3 regions of the Kosakonia oryzendophytica genome follow, and region 2 is predicted to be linked to each of the others. Evidence: predicted binding sites of a transcription regulator. Region 2 holds the regulator's gene; each other region holds the start of a gene.
The links. The regulator PurR, encoded in region 2, represses purine synthesis genes. The targets are predictions, from matches to a motif close to CANGCAAACGTTTGCNTG.

Region 1 (6,488 bases), 270 kb from region 2:
CTTCAATTCCCGGTACAACGGCGAAAAGCGACGATTAAAACCCACCATCAGTGTCAGCTTCTTCCGGGCAGCCAGCTCAACCAGCCGTTCCGCATCCTGTAAATTTTCCGCCAACGGCTTATCCACACAGACATGTACGCCAAGATTGAGCAACTCGCTGACCACAGAATAATGCGACGAGGTGGCGGTATGAACAAAAACGGCATCACACTGCGCCGCCAGGCTGGCGAGCGAATCCGCATACGGAATACGCCAAGTTGCACATATGCGTTCGGCTTTCTCCCGGGTAGGTGACCAGGCTGCCACCAGCGTCCAGTCCGTCGCAGCCCCCAATACCGGTAGCCAGGCTTTTTGTGCGATACCGCCCAAACCTACAACACCAATACGTAATGTCGCCACGGTTAATCCCCCAAATGTGCGAGAAGCGAATGCAGACGCTGTTTCAACTCAGCCACTTCGTCTTCCAACGCTTCAACGCGCGCCAACAGTGAGTCCGCGGCTGGGCCCTCTGCGTCATCAACGCCAGCCAGCACCGGCACATCGCCGCTGAACAGATGCATAAAACGACTTTCACGCTTACCCGGCTCCCGGGGCAGGCGCACAACAAACGGACCATCTTCCCGCGTCGCAAGATGCTCGAGGGTACTTTCCACTTCCGCCATGTCGGTAAATTGATGCATACGTTCAGCACGCCCACGTAACTCGCCTGGAGTTTGCGGCCCACGCAGCAACAGCGTGGTGATCAGCGCCACTTCGGCGGACGTGAGTTTCAGATCGCCAAATTCAGAGTTGCAGAAGCGTTGCTCATATTTGGTCACCCGATTGCCAAAACCGCTGACAGTACGCAGATAATGACGTTTTACCAGCGCATCAAGTATGTCCTGAACGTCGTGTTCACCGAGGTTCATCACCGGTTCGCGGTTGGTTTTCTGATTACAGGCCGTGACCACCCCGTTAATAGAAAGCGGATATTGTTCTGGCGTCGTCACCTGTTTTTCCAGCAGGCAACCAATGACCCGCGCTTCCACGGCGCTCAATTGATACTTCATCTTTGCTCCTTAACGACCCGGGGTCCATTCCTGTGTGGTTAATGCTGTTAATACGTGATCGCGCCATTGCCCGTCGATTAACAGATACGATTTGGCGTACCCCTCTTTTTCAAAGCCGAGTCTCGCCAGGAGATCACCGCTGCGTTTATTGTGCGGCATATAGTTTGCCATTATGCGGTGCATATGTTGCGTACGTTGCATATAGCGGATCGCGGTGGTCAGAGCCTCAAACATTAACCCTTGTCCTTGCCACTTTTGGCCGATGGAGTAACCCAAATAGCAGGCATGGAATGAGCCGCGGACCACATTAGAAAAATTCGCCACACCAATGATTTCTTTCTCTTCCGGATCGAGCAACGCGAAATAGAACGCCGTACCCTGTTTATGGAATTCATTGATCATGCCGAGACGTGCCTGCCAGCCGGAAGGGTAACAATGGCTTTCGTCGCGCACGGGCTCCCAGGGTTTTAAAAATTGGCGATTTTCAGCGTAATAATCCGCCAGGCGCCAGGCGTCGCGGTCGTGGACGAGGCGCACCACCAATCTGTCCGTTACTAAGCGTACTTTCGGCACGTTACTGCGATAGCCAAACATGCATTACCACTCCTTCCGTTTCACGACTTTTTTAACCCCTTCCCTTTACTATACATTTGCATAGCTGCTCAGGGAAAACAGCAACATGGCATTTTCTGCGTCAAGCGCCATTTTCGATGAAAACTCTCAATCAAAGACTGATTTTGATAAAAAAATATTGTCACCATCAATATGGGAAAAGCAGTAGCGAAACCGCAAAATAAGATTGTCTTATCTTTCTGATTTCCCGGAGGGGAAATGGCGCGCATATCGCAGGCAAGGAGCCTGGGTAAATACTTCCTGCTTGTCGATAATATGCTGGTCGTCCTTGGCTTTTTTGTCGTTTTTCCCCTGATTTCCATTCGCTTCGTCGATCAACTGGGCTGGGCTGCTCTCATGGTCGGTATTGCCCTCGGTTTGCGTCAGTTTATTCAACAAGGGCTGGGGATTTTCGGTGGCGCCATTGCCGACCGTTTCGGGGCAAAACCGTTGATTGTCACCGGCATGCTGATGCGCGCGGGCGGCTTCATTGCCATGGGCGTTGCGCATGAACCCTGGGTGTTGTGGCTCTCCTGCTTGCTCTCCGGGCTTGGTGGCACACTGTTCGACCCACCGCGGTCAGCGCTGGTGGTCAAACTGGTGCGCCCACACCAGCGTAGTCGCTTTTTCTCTCTGTTGATGATGCAGGATAGCGCCGGCGCGGTTGTCGGCGCTTTGCTAGGCAGTTGGCTGTTACAATACGATTTTCGTCTCGTCTGCGCCGTGGGCGCGTTAATGTTTGTTCTTTGCGCCGCGTTTAACGCCTGGTTACTGCCCGCGTGGAAATTATCGACTGTGAAAGCCCCTGTGCGCGAAGGGCTTGGCCGGGTACTGCATGATAAACGCTTTGTGACCTATGTTCTGACGTTGACTGGCTATTACATGCTCGCGGTACAGGTAATGTTAATGCTGCCAATTATGGTTAACGACATTGCTGGTTCGCCGGCAGCGGTAAAATGGATGTATGCCATTGAGGCCTGCCTGTCGTTGACTCTGCTCTATCCGATTGCACGCTGGAGCGAGAAACGCTTTCGTCTGGAACACCGCCTGATGTTCGGGTTGCTGGTGATGTCGTTTAGTCTGCTGCCGGTAGGTATGGTGGGCTCATTACAGCAATTGTTCACGCTGATTTGCACGTTCTATATCGGGTCGATTATTGCCGAACCTGCACGTGAAACGCTGGGTGCACAACTGGCGGATGCCCGTGCGCGAGGAAGCTATATGGGGTTCAGTCGCTTAGGATTGGCGTTTGGCGGTGCGCTGGGTTACGCCGGTGGCGGATGGTTGTTTGATGCCGGAAAAGCCTTTAATCAACCGGAACTCCCCTGGATGATGCTGGGGTTGATAGGCCTTATCACCTTCTTTGCACTGCTGTGGCAATTTGGTCTTAAACGTCTGCAACAACGGATGCTGGAACCGGGTGCTTGATTATTCTGCCAGCGGAAGCCCCCGCTTCCGCCAGTGCATTCAGCTTTTTCCGCTGGTCTTTGCGCAGCGTGTCACGCATGCTACTGTCCAGGACTGAAGCATCCGGACCACGTTGAGGAACACATGAGAAAAATCATTTTTGCCGCGGTGTTAATATTGAGCGGCGTGCTGGTGGGCTGTAACCAACTGACCCAATATTCCATCAGCGAACAGGAGATCAATCAGGCGCTGCAAAAACGCAACAATTTCGCTAAAGATATCGGCGTTCCTGGTGTCGCGGATGCACACATTGTGCTGAACAACCTGACCAGCGCAATTGGTCGCGAAGAGCCGAATAAAGTGACGCTGACCGGCGATGCGAATCTGGACATGACCTCCCTCTTTGGCAACCAAAAAGCGGTAATCAAGTTGAAAATGAAAGCGCTGCCGGTTTTTGATAAAGAGAAAGGCGCAATCTACCTGCAGGAAATGGAAGTGGTCGACGCGACAGTCACGCCAGAGAAGATGCAAACCGTTCTGCAGACGCTGTTACCTTATCTTAATCAGTCTTTGCGCAGCTATTTTAATCAGCGCCCGGCCTATGTGCTAAAAGAAGACAACAGCAAAGGCGAAGCGTTGGCGAAGAAATTCGCCAAAGGCATCGAAGTGAAACCTGGCGAGATTATCATCCCCTTCACTGACTGAATACTGGGGGCGCAAATGCGTCCTTTTTTTCAGGAAAAAGATGCAAACGAAAACGTTTCCGCATATCCTTAGTGCCCGGCAAAAACAACTGATCCTCACCAGCCGGAGCATTCCAATGACACAACCCCAGGTTTTGAAAATCCGCCGTCCTGACGACTGGCACGTCCATTTACGTGATGGCGATATGCTGAAAACCGTCGTGCCGTGGACCAGCGAAACTTACGCCCGCGCCATTGTGATGCCCAATCTGGTTCCCCCCGTGACCACCGTGGACGCAGCCCGTGCTTATCGTCAGCGTATTCTTGATGCCGTCCCCGCGGGGCATAATTTCACGCCGTTGATGACCTGCTATCTGACCGATAGCCTGGAGGCCGACGAAGTCGAGCGCGGTTTTAACGAGAATGTCTTCACAGCGGCAAAACTCTATCCGGCAAACGCCACCACCAACTCCAGCCATGGCGTCACCCGTATTGATGCAATCATGCCGGTACTGGAACGCATGGAAAAACTGGGAATGCCACTGTTAGTACATGGCGAAGTGACACAGGCAGAGATCGATATCTTCGATCGCGAAGCACGGTTTATTGAAACCGTGATGGAACCGCTGCGTAAACGCCTGCCCGGCCTGAAAGTGGTGTTCGAACACATCACCACTAAAGACGCCGCTGATTATGTCCGCGAAGGCAACGAACGTCTGGCAGCGACGATCACCCCTCAGCATTTGATGTTTAACCGTAACCACATGTTAGTTGGTGGCGTGCGCCCACATCTCTATTGTCTGCCTATCCTCAAACGCAATGTTCACCAACAGGCTTTGCGAGAGCTGGTTGCCAGTGGGTTTGAACGCGCGTTTCTGGGCACCGACTCTGCGCCACATGCCCGTCATCGTAAAGAGGCCAGCTGTGGCTGCGCGGGTTGTTTCAATGCACCGACTGCGTTGGGCAGCTATGCGACAGTATTTGAAGAGATGAACGCATTGCCGCATCTTGAAGCGTTTACATCGCTGAATGGCCCGCGTTTCTATGGTCTGCCGGTCAACGAAACCTTTATCGAATTGGTGCGCGAGGAGCATGTTGTGCCAGAGACGATTGCCCTATCGGACGATTCACTGGTGCCCTTCCTTGCAGGTGAAACGGTACGCTGGCGCGTTAAACGTTAAAAATTTCACCCCCCTGTTGTAATAAGCATGAATTAACTGTATAAATATACAGTTAATAACGCAGGGGGCTATTATGCGCATTGAAGTGACGATTGCCAAAACCACATCCTTACCGCCTGGCGCCATTGATGCGCTGGCGGGTGAATTATCCCGTCGTTTGAATAATTATTACCCCGATCGTGAAAACAAAATCACGGTTCGTTATGCCGCCGCGAACAATTTGTCCGTGCTCGGTGGTGCAAAAGAAGATAAAGATCGCATAAGTGAAATTTTACAGGAAACCTGGGAAAGCGCTGACGATTGGTTTATCACCGAATAATTTCTCTTTAAGTTTGTTCTTATTGCCGGGTCGCCCCGGCTTTTTTGTTTCTTTGCTAAGCGTGTTAATGACATTGTCGGCAAGTAATAAAATAAGTGATTAAGATCCCGCTCTGTTATTCGAACAAACGCAATCAGCGTAAAAAAGATGTTGCAGAGTGTTTATTCATTCGATCTATCCCCTCAGTTGTTGGTATACTAAAAAGGCTTCAAAAAAAACACGCATTGAACCTCGAAAGTCGTCGTCTAATTAAACACGCTAAAATGGGGGTTATGATGGTAAAGAATAATGAAGTCATCCAGACCCATCCGCTGGTCGGATGGGACATCAGCACCGTGGATAGCTATGATGCCCTGATGCTCCGGCTGCACTACCAGACCCCAAACCAAGCCGCACAGGAAGAGACCGAAGTCGGTCAGACGTTGTGGCTAACGACGGATGTCGCCCGCCAGTTTATTTCGATCCTTGAAGCGGGCATTGCCAAGATTGAATCTGGCGATTACCAGGAAAATGAGTACCGCAGACATTAGTCATAATGCCTCTCAGCCACTCAAAAGGCACCCGGTGGGTGCCTTATTTATTTCCGTTCTTGTATAACGCCCCCATGTTATTTACCCTCCTGAAAAAGCATTCACCTGGAGGACATCATGAAATACGATCTGATTATTATCGGCAGCGGCTCTGTCGGTGCTGCGGCTGGCTATTACGCCACCCGCGCAGGGCTTAATGTGCTGATGATCGATGCACATTTGCCGCCACACAAGGAAGGGAGTCATCACGGTGATACACGCTTAATTCGCCATGCTTACGGTGAGGGGGAAAAATATGTACCGCTTGTCTTGCGCGCCCAACAGCTTTGGGATCAACTGGCGGCAGAAAGCGGCGAAGCCGTGTTCGAACGTACTGGCGTGATCAATATTGGCCCGGCGGACTCCAGCTTCCTCGCCAATGTCGCGCAGAGCGCTTTACAGTGGAACCTGGCGGTGGAAAAGCTCGACGCGCCTTCTTTGATGGCTCGCTGGCCGGAGATCCGCGTGCCGGACGACTATATCGGGCTATTTGAAGCTGACTCGGGAGTACTGCACTGCGAACTGGCGGTGAAAACCTGGATCGACCTTGCCCGAAAAGCCGGTTGCGCACAATTATTCAACTGCCCGGTGACGGCGCTGCATCATACGAGCGACGGTGTTGCAATTGACACGCCGGAAGGAACATTCCACGGCAAGAAAGTGTTGGT
Region 2 (6,488 bases):
CAGTGGACTGGTCTATTACGCCTATAAAGATTTGGTGAAATTCCGCATTCCACGTACGGCAAATGAGATGTATCACCTGCGTGATGCCTCGCCGGTGAATGTCGCAGAACTGGAAAGCGGTGATTTGGTCTTTTTCCGCACCCAGGGTCGCGGCACAGCGGACCACGTTGGTGTTTACGTAGGTAACGGCAAGTTTATCCAGTCACCGCGCAGCGGCCAGGATATTCAGGTTACCTCGCTCAGTGAAGACTACTGGCAGCGTCACTACGTCGGTGCCCGCCGCGTGGTTACACCGAAAACCATTCGTTAATCCTGTTACCTGCCGCTTCTGTGGCAGGTAACTCTCTCTTTTGCCACCCCTTTCTATTTGCTACTCTATCCATACACTCAGTAGGGCTATTGGGTGTATTAAAATAATGAAGGAGAGTAGCAATGTCGTTCGAATTACCTGCATTACCGTATGCAAAAGACGCCCTGGCGCCGCATATCTCGGCTGAAACACTGGACTACCACTATGGTAAGCACCATCAGGCCTATGTCACCAACCTTAATAACCTGATCAAAGGCACTGCCTTCGAAGGCAAATCCCTGGAAGCGATCGTGAAGAGCAGCGAAGGCGGCGTGTTTAACAATGCCGCGCAGGTCTGGAACCACACTTTCTACTGGCACTGTCTCGCCCCGAACGCGGGTGGCGAACCGACAGGCGCGCTGGCTTCTGCTATTGCGAAGTCATTCGGTAGCTTCGCTGAATTCAAAGCGCAGTTTACCGACGCGGCGGTCAAAAACTTTGGTGCGGGCTGGACATGGCTGGTGAAGAAGGCTGATGGCGAACTGGCGATTGTGTCAACATCGAACGCCGGTACACCGCTAACGACGGATGCCACGCCGTTGCTGACCGTTGATGTCTGGGAACATGCCTATTACATCGATTACCGTAACGCCCGTCCGAACTATCTGGAGCACTTCTGGGCGCTGGTAAACTGGGACTTTGTGGCGAAAAATCTCGCTGCGTAAATCTCACCAGGAGGGGGAACCCCCTCCTGATTATTATTCTGCTGCTGTGCAGGCACGTTCCGGCTGAGTACGGCCCGAAGAGAGCACCACCAACAGGCCAAGACCGGCGATAATCGCCCCCATCACCGGCACAAAGCTGTAACCCAGACCACCGGATATGACTGCCCCACCGGCTGCGGCACCCAATGCGTTCCCCAGGTTAAATGCACCAATGTTCACGGAAGAGGACAGACCCGGTGCTTCATGTGCCACGCGCATGACTCGCATCTGCAACGGCGGCACCACGGCGAAAGTCGCTGCGCCCCAGACCACCATACTGATAGCCGCGCCGATCGCGCTTTGTGCAAGAAACGGGATAGCCAGCATGATGGCAATCAACAGCACCAAAAAGCCTTTAAGTGTTCCGGTCACAGAACGGTCCGCCAGTTTACCGCCAAGATAGTTGCCGATGGAGAACCCAACGCCAATCAGCACCAGCATTGCCGTAATAAAGACAGGCGTCGCATCTGTGATGGTCCGCAGAACCGGTGAAATGTAGGTATACAGCGTGAACATCGCCCCTGCCCCTAATACTGTGGTCAGCAGTGCAGACAAGACCTGCGGGCGCATCAGCACCGCCAGCTCTTTACGCACCTCAGGGCGTTCTCCGGTGCCGCCTTTCGGCAGTGAGAAGAACAGACTCAGCATGGCGACAATGCCCAGTGCCGCAGTTGCCATAAACGACATGCGCCAGCCAATGGTTTCACCCAGCCAGGTCGCAGCCGGCACCCCACCGATATTGGCGATGGTTAGCCCCATAAACATGGTGGCGACGGCGCTGGCTTGTTTTTCTTTGGCAACAACGCTTGCAGCAACCACCGATCCCAGGCCAAAGAATGCCCCGTGATTGAGACTGGTGACGATACGCGCCAGCATCAGGGTGGCGTAATTCGGTGCAATCGCCGACAACACATTACCCAGCGTAAAAATCGCCATCAAAAAAATCAGCGCGTTGCGTCTGCCGCGATGAGAAAGCAGTAAGGTCATTAACGGCGCACCGACCATTACGCCGACAGCATAGGCGCTAATCAGCATCCCCGCCGCCGGGATAGAAACGTCAACGCCGCGGGCAATCACCGGCAGTAATCCCATCGGGGAGAACTCGGTCGTACCGATGCCAAAGGCGCCAATCGCCAGGGCAAGCAAAGGGAAATTCATTTTCATAAACTGACTCCGGAAAAGCCGTGTCGATTCGGGACACTGTCGCAGAAGTCAAAAGTATGACATCAATCACAAAAAACAGCAGTTAGCGGAATGACAAAAGAGTATTGCAAAATTGATAACAATGGCGGGGATGAAAACGGAGGGGGAACCCGGTTCCCCCTCGCGCAGAATCAATGCAGTGCAGCAGTCAGGGCGCCGAAAACGATCAGACCCAGCACGATGACGGTAGTGAACAGTGAATACTTCAGGTCGGTGCTCATCAATTTTCTCCGTTTTAATTTCCACACAAAAAGTGAGATAGCGCATTTTTGCACAAATAAACGTAAAAATCTTGCAGGAATTAGCGTGTCAGATGTTTTATCACTTCCCCTTTTGCTCAAGATCAGACAAAATTCGACGCTAAATTTATTAGCGTACCGGCCATTGACTCCCCTCCTGACGTCCAGTGTCTTTTTCCCGGCGTACCGCACCCCCATTCATGGGTACAGGGTGATTGAAGGCAAACGTTTACCTTATGTATTATCAGGAGCTTGAGATATGGTCTGGAGTGACATCTGATGGCAACGATCAAAGACGTAGCGAAGCGAGCAAACGTTTCCACCACAACCGTATCACACGTAATTAACAAAACACGTTTTGTCGCCGAAGAGACGCGCAATGCTGTGTGGGCGGCGATCAAAGAGCTGCATTATTCACCGAGCGCCGTGGCGCGCAGCCTGAAGGTGAATCACACCAAATCGATCGGCCTGCTGGCCACCAGCAGCGAAGCAGCCTACTTTGCCGAAATCATTGAGGCTGTTGAGAAGAAGTGCTTCCAGAAAGGCTACACCCTGATTCTTGGTAATGCCTGGAATAACCTGGAAAAACAGCGCGCTTACTTGTCGATGATGGCGCAAAAGCGTGTTGATGGTCTGCTGGTAATGTGTTCCGAGTATCCGGAATCCCTACTGAGCATGCTGGAAGAGTATCGCCATATCCCGATGGTCGTTATGGACTGGGGCGAAGCCAAAGCCGACTTTACTGACACGGTGATCGATAACGCCTTTGAAGGCGGTTATATGGCCGGGCGTTATCTGATCGAACGCGGCCACCGCGATATCGGTGTGATCCCGGGTCCGCTTGAGCGCAACACCGGCGCGGGCCGTCTCGCCGGCTTTATGAAAGCAATGGAAGAAGCCACCATTTCCGTACCGGAAAGCTGGATTGTCCAGGGCGACTTTGAACCTGAGTCTGGTTATCGCGCCATGCAGCAGATCCTTGCACAGACGCATCGCCCGACAGCCGTTTTCTGCGGCGGCGATATTATGGCCATGGGTGCGCTGTGTGCGGCCGACGAGATGGGATTACGCGTCCCACAGGATATTTCGGTGATCGGGTATGACAATGTGCGTAACTCCCGCTTCTTCACGCCGTCACTGACCACAATACACCAGCCGAAAGATTCGCTGGGTGAAACTGCGTTTACCATGCTGCTTGACCGTATTGTGAATAAACGCGAAGAGTCGCAATCCATTGAAGTGCATCCGCGTCTGATCGAGCGTCGCTCAGTCGCCGATGGTCCGTTCCGCGACTACCGCCGTTAATCCCCTTTTGCGGGAGCCCTTATTCCGGCTCCCGCAACCATTCCCGATTCAGCGTTTCACTGTCCCCCAGGTACTCAAGAAGCCAGTTCAGTGCAGGTGATGCCTCGTTCTGCTGCCACGTCAGGCAACAAGCGGCATCTGGGAAGGGATTTTCCAGCTCCAGCGCCACCCACTCCCCGCGATCGAGCCAGGGCCTGGCAAAATGCGCCGGGACCATTCCCACGCACAACCCGGCAGACAGACAGGCTTCGGATGATTTCCAGTCCGGTACTATCACGCGTTTCTGGTTATCCAGCAGCCAGGTAATGCGCTTTGGTAACGAGCGTGATGTATCTTCCTGTATCAGTGAGGGCCAGTTACGCAACGTCTCATCACTTAATGGGCCCGGCAGCGCCGCCAGCGGATGCCGACAGGAAACCACACACTTCCAGCTCAGCATTCCCATATCGCGAAAAGCATAGCGCCCACCGACCGGGATAGCCTGCGTTGCACCAATAGCCAGTTCAACACGCCCGTCGGCCAGTGCATCCCAGACGCCGTTAAACACTTCCTGATAAACCTGGAGTTCCACATCGCTAAAGTGACGATAAAAATCGACGATCAGCTGTCGTGTGCGTTCGGGTCTGACAATGTTGTCCACCGCAATCGCCAGTTGCCCGCGCCAGCCATTCGCAATCTGCTGGCACTGTTGACGGGTGACCTGCATTTTTTTGATAACAGAACGCCCTTCTTTCAAAAACCAGACGCCAGCGGGCGTTAACTCCACATCGCGGTGACGCCGTTCAAACAGTGGAACCGCCAGCCACTCCTCCAGTTGCCTCACGGTGTAGCTGACAGCAGAAGGCACGCGGTGCAACTCCTGAGCCGCGCCGCTAAAACTGCCGTTACGCGCCACAGCATCTACCACTTCCAGCGAATATTCTGACCACATAATCTGCCTGCAAAAAATTTGAAACCATTGCGCAAATATTAGCGTTTCACAAGGGAGAATGCACTCCTTACACTCGACAACCCTGATAACCTGCACAAAGAAGAGATACCACAATGCAACCTGGCAAAGGATTTTTAGTCTGGCTCGCGGGATTAAGCGTGCTGGGCTTTTTAGCCACCGATATGTACCTGCCCGCGTTCAGCGCTATTCAGCAAGATTTAGAGACCTCCTCCGCTGTTGTCAGCGCCACATTGAGCCTGTTTCTGGCCGGGTTTGCCGTTGCACAACTGCTGTGGGGACCGTTATCGGATCGCTATGGGCGCAAACCGATTCTGTTAACCGGCCTGGGGATTTTCGCTGTGGGCTGTCTGGGAACAGTATGGGTGCGGGACGCCACGCTGTTATTGGTGCTGCGTTTTGTACAGGCCGTCGGGGTTTGCGCCGCAACAGTAAGCTGGCAGGCGCTGGTCACGGATTATTACCCGTCACACCGTGTTAACCGTATTTTCGCCACAATTATGCCGCTGGTCGGGCTGACACCCGCGCTGGCCCCCCTGCTCGGCGCGTGGATCCTTGCGCATCTCGGCTGGCAGGCAATCTTTGCCACGCTGCTGGTGATTACGCTGGTGTTGATGATCCCGGCGTTACGCCTGAAATCGTCGGCTGAGGCAACGGCGCCGGATGAGCAGTCGCTGACATTTATGGATCTGCTGCGCGCCCGCGACTATCGTGGCAATGTGATTATCTATGCTGCCTGTTCCGCCAGTTTCTTCGCCTGGCTGACCGGCTCACCGTTTATCCTGCATGAGATGGGGTACGGCCCCTCTGCGATTGGCCTGAGCTATGTACCACAGACCATTGCATTTTTGGTGGGGGGTTATGGTTGCCGCGCTGCGCTACAGAAGTGGCAAGGCGAACAACTGCTTCCCTGGTTGCTAAGTGCGTTTGCCCTCAGCGTGATGACCACCTGGGCGGTCGGCTTTATGCCGAACGTGTCGCTGACCGCACTGCTGATCCCGTTCTGCGTTATGGCAATGGCCAATGGCGCTATTTATCCCATCGTGGTTGCCCAGGCATTACGCCCTTTTCCGCAGGCAACCGGCCGTGCCGCCGCGCTGCAAAATACGCTGCAACTTGGGTTGTGCTTCCTCGCAAGCCTGGTGGTCTCATGGCTTATCGCCACGCCGCTACTGACCACCACCAGCGTAATGCTGTCGATGGTACTGCTGGCGACGCTGGGATATCGTCTGCAAAGGCAACCGCATCGCAGGTATGCGAAAGAGGCCACCACAACAGCATCCTCACGGGGATAGTCGCTGCGGCGATTATCCCTAAGTCACTGATTAGCATGCTAACAGTTTTCTGTTGAATCACCTGATTTTGAAGCCTATACTAAATTTCGCTGTTTTATAAATACGATAAATATTATGTAGTAACGGGCGTCGGATTACGCCCGTTTCACCATGGATGGCCTTTCGGCAAGGGTTCTCCCTTCCTCTGTTCTACGTCGGATATCAGCCTCACGGCGAAAACCGTGAGATTTCTCACAAGCCCGAAAAAGCGTCTACGCTGTTTGAAGGTTCTGATCACTGGTTAGTGATGGAGAAGTTATGAGTTCATCGTGTATAGAAGAAGTCAGCGTACGGGATGATAATTGGTTCCGTATAGCAAACGAGCTACTGAGCCGCGCCGGTATCCAGGTTAATGGCCCCGCAGCTTCAGATATTCAGGTGAAAAATCCTGATTTTTTCAAACGC
Region 3 (6,488 bases), 1.6 Mb from region 2:
GAGATCCGCCGTTACCATCGTCTTTCCATCGTGCCACAGCATAACGGCGGTTACCGGATTGAAGGCGCAACGCTGGATCAGCGTTTATGCCTGCTGCACTGGCTGCGGCGCTCACTCCGGCTATGTCCGCAATTTATCACGCAGCATTTTACCCCGACATTAAAAACCGCGCTCAGGCAGCAAGGGATCGCCAGGACCCTGTATGACGATACCAATTTGCGTGCGTTAATTAATCTGTGTGCCCGCCGCCTGCAACGCTCTTTTGAGTGCCGGGATATACAATTTTTGCGCCTCTACCTGCAATATTGCTTACTGCAAAATCATCATGGACACACGCCGGAGTTCAACCCGGTGCAGCAGAGCTGGGCGCAGATGCGCGAAGAGTATCAGGTCGCGCAAGATATTGTGCGCCACTGGCGGCGGCGTGTGATCGCGCATCCACAAGAGAATGAGCATCTGTTCCTGTCACTGTTATTTATGATGGTGCGGATCCCCGACCCTCTGCGCGACAGCCACCACCAGGATCGGCGGTTACAGCAGGCCATCAACCGGATGATTGTCCGTTTTCGCGATCTGGCAGGCCTGCGTTTTAGCGATGAGCAAGGACTCAGCGCACAGCTCTATATCCATCTGGCACAGGCGCTGGATCGCAGCTTGTTTGGCATCGGCATCGATAACAGTCTGCCGGAGGAGATCCATCAACTCTATCCGCGTTTGATGCGCACCACCCGCAGCGCATTGCAAGCGTTGGAAGAGGAATACAGCCTGCGTTTCAGCGATGAAGAAGCCGGCCTGGTAGCGGTGATTTTCGGTGCCTGGCTGATGCAGGAGAACGATTTACATGAAAAGCAGGTGGTGTTAATTACCGGCGAAGACAGCGCGCGGGAACAGGAAATAGAACAACAGCTGCGTGAATTAACGCTGCTGCCGCTCACGATTAACTACCTGCCACTGGCTGAGTTTCGCCAGCAAGGCGCGCCGCGCGATGCCACACTGATCGTCACGCCGTACACCACGCCGCTGCCGCTCTTTTCGCCACCGCTGATCCACACCGATGGCCCATTAAGCACACAGCAACAGCAGCATATTCGTGCCATGCTGGAGTGCTAACTGGCAACGGACTGCTGTGCGGAAACTCGCGGTCGCAGGAAGATGGCCGGGATCGCCAGCAGCGCCATCACCCAAAACAGCCCCTGGTGCAGATGCTCGAACAAGAACCCGGCAATCATGGTCATCAACGCAATGCTTCCCCCCATCGCAACGGCGGAGTAGACCGCCTGCAAACGGATCACTTCGCTGCCCTTGCGCGCCGAGATATAACGCATGCCGGCCAGGTGGCAAACGGTGAATGTTCCGCAGTGCAGGATTTGCGCGACAATAAGCCAGGGCAAGTCGGTGGTCCAGCCCATCAGACTCCAACGCACCAGCCCGGAAAACGCGGAAAGCAGCAACAAGTCGCGCGCACTGAAGCGACGGAAGAGACGGTTGCTGAGCGTGAAGATGATGACTTCCGCGACCACCCCCAATGACCAAAGGTAACCCACCGTCGAAGCGGAATACCCGGCAGATTGCCAGTAGATTGCGCTGAAGCCGTAATAGGCGGCATGCGCGCCCTGCAGCAGGGAGACACAGGCGAGAAAACGCCAGTTCTGGACAATCAATTGACGCCATGCCTGCCAGCCAGCACCTTCCTGATGGCGCTGTTCCCCCTGCGGTAAGACGGAAGGCCGTAACAGCATACCCAGCAGCATGGATGCCACGCCAAGCGTCAGCATCGCCAGAATCGCCCGATAATCATACAGGCTCACCAGCTTACCGGTCAGTGCAGAACCAATCACAAAAGCAATGGATCCCCAGACCCTGACGCGGCCATAGTCCATGGTGAATTGTTTTTGCCAGGTACCGGCCAGTGCGTCGGTCAGCGGCACCAGCGGCGAGAAGAAGAGATTAAAGCCCACAATCACCACCGTCAGCCAGGCCACGTGGTTGCCTGCATAAAAGGCAAGCGCAAACAGGCATGTCACCAGCGCCAGCACACGCAATGCAGTGATCAGACGGGACGGATCGCTAACGCGTGGCGCAATAAGCAAACTGCCCAGAAAACGTGCCACCAGGCCTGCGCCCAGCAACATGCCGATAATTTCCGGGGTTAATCCCACGCCTTTGAGCCAGACGCTCCAGAAAGGTAAGAAAATGCCGTAGCTGAAAAAGTAGGTGAAATAAGCGAGCGCCAGCCAGCGCGTGGACTGCAGAACCATGATTTCCTCCTGAATGGAGGCGATAGTCTGGCGGCAAATAGCCGGGCTGGCAAGTAACAATCAGATAACAAGGTGTGGCGGCCTAACGGATGTATGAATCCAGCACGCTTAATACGACATCCAGGTCTGCTTCGCGCTTAATTTCATCGCTTTCATGGACGATATGATCGGTCAGATGCCCTTTAATCACTTCGCGCATTAAGCCATTCACCGCACCACGGATGGCCGCGATTTGCTGCAAAACCTGTGCGCATTCATGCGGTTCGTCGAGCATTTTTTTCAGCGCAACCACCTGCCCTTCTATTTTGCTTGCCCGCGCTTTTAGCTTTCGTTTATCCCGAATGGTGTGCGACATACAGACCTCAGTTTCATCGTGCTTCACAGACGATAGCATACCATGCAACAACTGGGGGGGAGTTTCTTTCTAATGGGGGGCAGTATTTTTTACTGGGGGGGAGTTTCTTTCTACTGGGGGGTAGTATTTTTTACTGGGGGGGAGTAGATTTAAGCGCACAAAATGTTACCGAGAATTATTCTCATGAATGACTTCACCACCCTTTTTCAGCAAGGGAACGCCTGGTTTTTTATTCCCAGCGCAATTCTGCTCGGCGCCCTGCATGGCCTGGAGCCAGGACACTCAAAGACCATGATGGCGGCGTTTATTATCGCGATCAAAGGTACGGTTAAACAGGCCATCATGTTAGGGCTGGCAGCCACGGTCTCTCATACCGCGGTAGTCTGGCTGATCGCATTGGGCGGGATGTTTATCAGCCAGAAATTTACCGCCCAATCGGTGGAACCCTGGCTGCAAATGATCTCCGCCGTGGTGATCCTCGGTACAGCAACGTGGATGTTCTGGCGGACATGGCAAGGGGAAAGCGCCCGACGTGCAGGCCATCATCACCACGATCATCATGACGATCATCACCATCATCATCACGGCCACGCTCCGCAGCCACGCGGGTTAATCTTCCAGCCACAACTCGCTGCGGTGCGTGCACAGCCAAATATCCTCGCCATGCGGAGCGTAGCAAAAGAAGAAGAGGAGTATCAGGATGCGCATGAACGGGCACACGCCCGGGATATTGAGCGACGTTTTAACGGTGGTGACGTCACCAATGGACAAATTCTGCTGTTCGGCCTGACCGGTGGCTTGATCCCATGCCCGGCGGCCATCACCATTCTGCTTATCTGTATTCAGCTTAAGGCGCTGACATTAGGTGCAACGATGGTGGTCTGTTTCAGTATTGGCCTGGCGCTCACGCTGGTCGCCGTTGGCGTAGGTGCGGCAATCAGTGTACAACAGGCGGCAAAACGCTGGTCTGGCTTTAATACACTCGCCCGTAAAGCCCCCTACTTTTCCAGCGTGTTGATCGCTCTGGTCGGTATTTACATGGGCTTTCACGGCTACGCCGGTTTGCAATAAGGCATAAAAAAAGCCCCGAACGGGGCTTTTTTATTTGCCTGAAACTTAAGCGTAAACCGGGAAGCGAGCGCAGATATCCAGCACTTTCTGTTTCGTGCGCTCAATCACCGCTTCGTCATTGATGCTATCCAGCACGTCGCACATCCAGCCAGCCAGCTCTTTCACTTCCGCTTCTTTAAAGCCGCGACGGGTTACCGCCGGGCTACCGATGCGGATACCGGAGGTGACAAACGGGCTTTTCGGATCGTTCGGTACGCTGTTTTTGTTAACGGTGATGTTAGCGCGACCCAGTGCAGCATCGGCTTCTTTACCGGTCAGGTTTTTATCCACCAGATCCAGCAGGAACAGGTGGTTATCTGTACCACCGGATACCACTTTGTAACCACGGTTCAGGAACACTTCCACCATCGCTTTGGCGTTTTTCGCAACCTGCTGCTGATAGGTTTTGAATTCCGGCTCCATCGCTTCTTTCAGCGCCACCGCTTTACCGGCGATCACGTGCATCAGCGGGCCGCCCTGGCCGCCAGGGAACACAGCTGAGTTCAGTTTTTTATACAGCTCTTCGCTGCCGCCTTTCGCCAGGATCAGACCACCGCGCGGGCCAGCCAGCGTTTTGTGGGTTGTGGTGGTCACCACGTGTGCATGCGGAACCGGGTTCGGGTAAACGCCTGCGGCGACCAGACCTGCAACGTGCGCCATATCCACAAACAGGTATGCACCGATGCTGTCAGCGATTTCACGCATTTTTGCCCAGTCAACCACGCCGGAATAAGCCGAGAAACCACCGATGATCATTTTCGGCTTGTGTTTCTGCGCCTGCGCGTTCAGGTCGTTGTAATCAATATGGCCGGTTTCATCGATGCCGTAAGGCACGATGTTATACAGTTTACCGGAGAAGTTAACCGGAGAACCGTGCGTCAGGTGACCCCCGTGCGCCAGGTTCATACCCAGTACGGTATCGCCCGGCTCCAGCAGAGAGGTGTACACAGCGAAGTTCGCCTGTGAACCTGAATGCGGCTGGACGTTGGCATAATCAGCGCCGAATAGCTCTTTTGCACGGTCGATCGCCAGTTGCTCAACAATGTCGACATATTCGCAACCGCCGTAGTAGCGTTTGCCCGGGTAACCTTCGGCGTATTTGTTCGTCAGCTGAGAACCCTGAGCCTGCATTACACGCGGGCTGGTGTAGTTTTCGGAGGCGATCAGTTCAATGTGTTCTTCCTGACGTACTTTTTCCTGCTCCATAGCCTGCCACAGTTCGGCATCATAATCGGCAATGTTCATTTCACGCTTTAACATCCGCATCTCCTGACTCAGCTAACAAAAACAACTCTAAACGAGGGCCCAATTTGGGGAACGGCTCACAGTATAACTGATTAATATCCTGATAACAGGTCTTGACAAAGGTTTTTACGCAAACGATTGGCTCCGCGCCAGTCAAGGGTTTGAGCGATAACGGGCTTCGCCATATAAGCGGATTTCTTTTCAGGTTTGTGATGCAACTTATTCACGATGCAAATCCTTTAGATGGCCCGCTCTTTACAAGGCCGTGCGCTGCGCTATAAGATGCATTTAAAATACAACTTTAAATAATCATCGCTAAAGGAAGCCATAATGCTCGACGCTCAAACCATCGCTACGGTCAAAGCCACCCTTCCCCTGCTGGCCGCCACCGGACCTAAACTCACCGCACATTTTTACGACCGGATGTTCAGCCACAACCCGGAACTAAAAGAGATCTTTAATATGAGCAATCAGCGCAATGGCGACCAGCGTGAAGCGCTGTTCAACGCGATTGCCGCTTATGCCAGTAATATCGATAACCTCGCGGCATTGCTGCCCGCCGTTGAAAAGATCGCACAGAAACACACCAGTTTTCAGATCCAGCCGGAGCAGTACAACATTGTCGGCGCGCACCTTCTGGCAACGCTGGATGAAATGTTCAGCCCCGGACAAGAGGTACTGGATGCCTGGGGTAAAGCCTATGGCGTGCTGGCTGGGGTGTTTATCAATCGTGAAGCGCAGATTTACCGTGAGCACGCGGAAAAACAGGGCGGCTGGCAAGGAACACGCGCGTTCCGCTTGCTGGAGAAAACCCCGCAGAGTGCACTGATCACCAGCTTTGAATTCGCACCGGTAGATGATCAGCCGGTGGCGTCTTACCAGCCGGGACAATATCTTGGCATCTGGCTGAAGCCGGAAGGTTTCGCGAATCAGGAGATCCGTCAGTACTCGCTGACCCGCCAGCCGAACGGGAAAAGCTACCGTATTGCCGTAAAACGCGAAAGCGGTGGCCAGGTTTCAGAGTGGCTGCACGATAAAGCCCAACCCGGTGATGTGGTGCACCTGGCCGCGCCAGCAGGGGATTTCTTTATGGATGTGCCTGCTGCTACTCCGGTTACGTTAATCTCCGCAGGCGTAGGGCTAACCCCGATGCTGGCAATGCTGGACAGCCTTGCCGCCTCTCAGCACAGCGCACAGGTGAACTGGTTTCATGCCGCCGACAATGGCCAGGTTCACGCTTTCGCCGATGAAGTCAGCAAGCTGGGAGCATCACTGGATCGCTTCTATCAACATGTCTGGTATCGCCAACCGGAAGCAGCAGATCGAAGTGCAGGTCGTTTTAACAGCGAAGGGTTAATGGATTTAACGCAACTGGAAGGAAAATTCAGCGACCCGATGATGCAGTTTTACCTCTGCGGGCCGGTTGGATTTATGCAGTTTGCCGCTCAGCAACTGGTGACGCTCGGCGTAGACAAAGCCAATATCCACTACGAATGCTTTGGGCCGCATAAGGTCCTGTA

Region 1: pyrC (dihydroorotase) is a predicted target of PurR. The motif match lies at 3,819-3,836, and genes of this name have one in related genera.
Region 3: glyA (serine hydroxymethyltransferase) is a predicted target of PurR. The motif match lies at 5,096-5,113, and genes of this name have one in related genera.

What each region holds. Positions count from the first base shown of each region.
Region 1 covers NZ_CP115659.1:3,141,707-3,148,194, forward strand. The annotation lists gene O9K67_RS15215 (Gfo/Idh/MocA family protein) at 1-399, opposite strand, end outside; gene O9K67_RS15220 (YceH family protein) at 402-1,049, opposite strand; gene rimJ (ribosomal protein S5-alanine N-acetyltransferase) at 1,059-1,643, opposite strand; gene mdtH (multidrug efflux MFS transporter MdtH) at 1,881-3,089, shown strand; gene O9K67_RS15235 (lipoprotein) at 3,213-3,773, shown strand; gene pyrC (dihydroorotase) at 3,889-4,932, shown strand; gene dinI (DNA damage-inducible protein I) at 5,006-5,251, shown strand; gene bssS (biofilm formation regulator BssS) at 5,527-5,781, shown strand; gene solA (N-methyl-L-tryptophan oxidase) at 5,899-6,488, shown strand, end outside.
Region 2 covers NZ_CP115659.1:2,876,003-2,882,490, forward strand. The annotation lists gene O9K67_RS13885 (C40 family peptidase) at 1-310, shown strand, start outside; gene sodB (superoxide dismutase [Fe]) at 433-1,014, shown strand; gene O9K67_RS13895 (MFS transporter) at 1,048-2,217, opposite strand; gene cydH (cytochrome bd-I oxidase subunit CydH) at 2,388-2,477, opposite strand; gene purR (HTH-type transcriptional repressor PurR) at 2,775-3,800, shown strand; partial or broken gene punR (DNA-binding transcriptional activator PunR) at 3,797-4,731, opposite strand; gene punC (purine nucleoside transporter PunC) at 4,845-6,044, shown strand; gene cfa (cyclopropane fatty acyl phospholipid synthase) at 6,342-6,488, shown strand, end outside.
Region 3 covers NZ_CP115659.1:1,318,578-1,325,065, reverse strand. The annotation lists gene csiE (stationary phase inducible protein CsiE) at 1-1,110, shown strand, start outside; gene O9K67_RS06525 (3-phenylpropionate MFS transporter) at 1,107-2,258, opposite strand; gene rcnR (Ni(II)/Co(II)-binding transcriptional repressor RcnR) at 2,341-2,613, opposite strand; gene O9K67_RS06515 (nickel/cobalt efflux protein RcnA) at 2,797-3,684, shown strand; gene glyA (serine hydroxymethyltransferase) at 3,730-4,983, opposite strand; gene hmpA (NO-inducible flavohemoprotein) at 5,299-6,488, shown strand, end outside.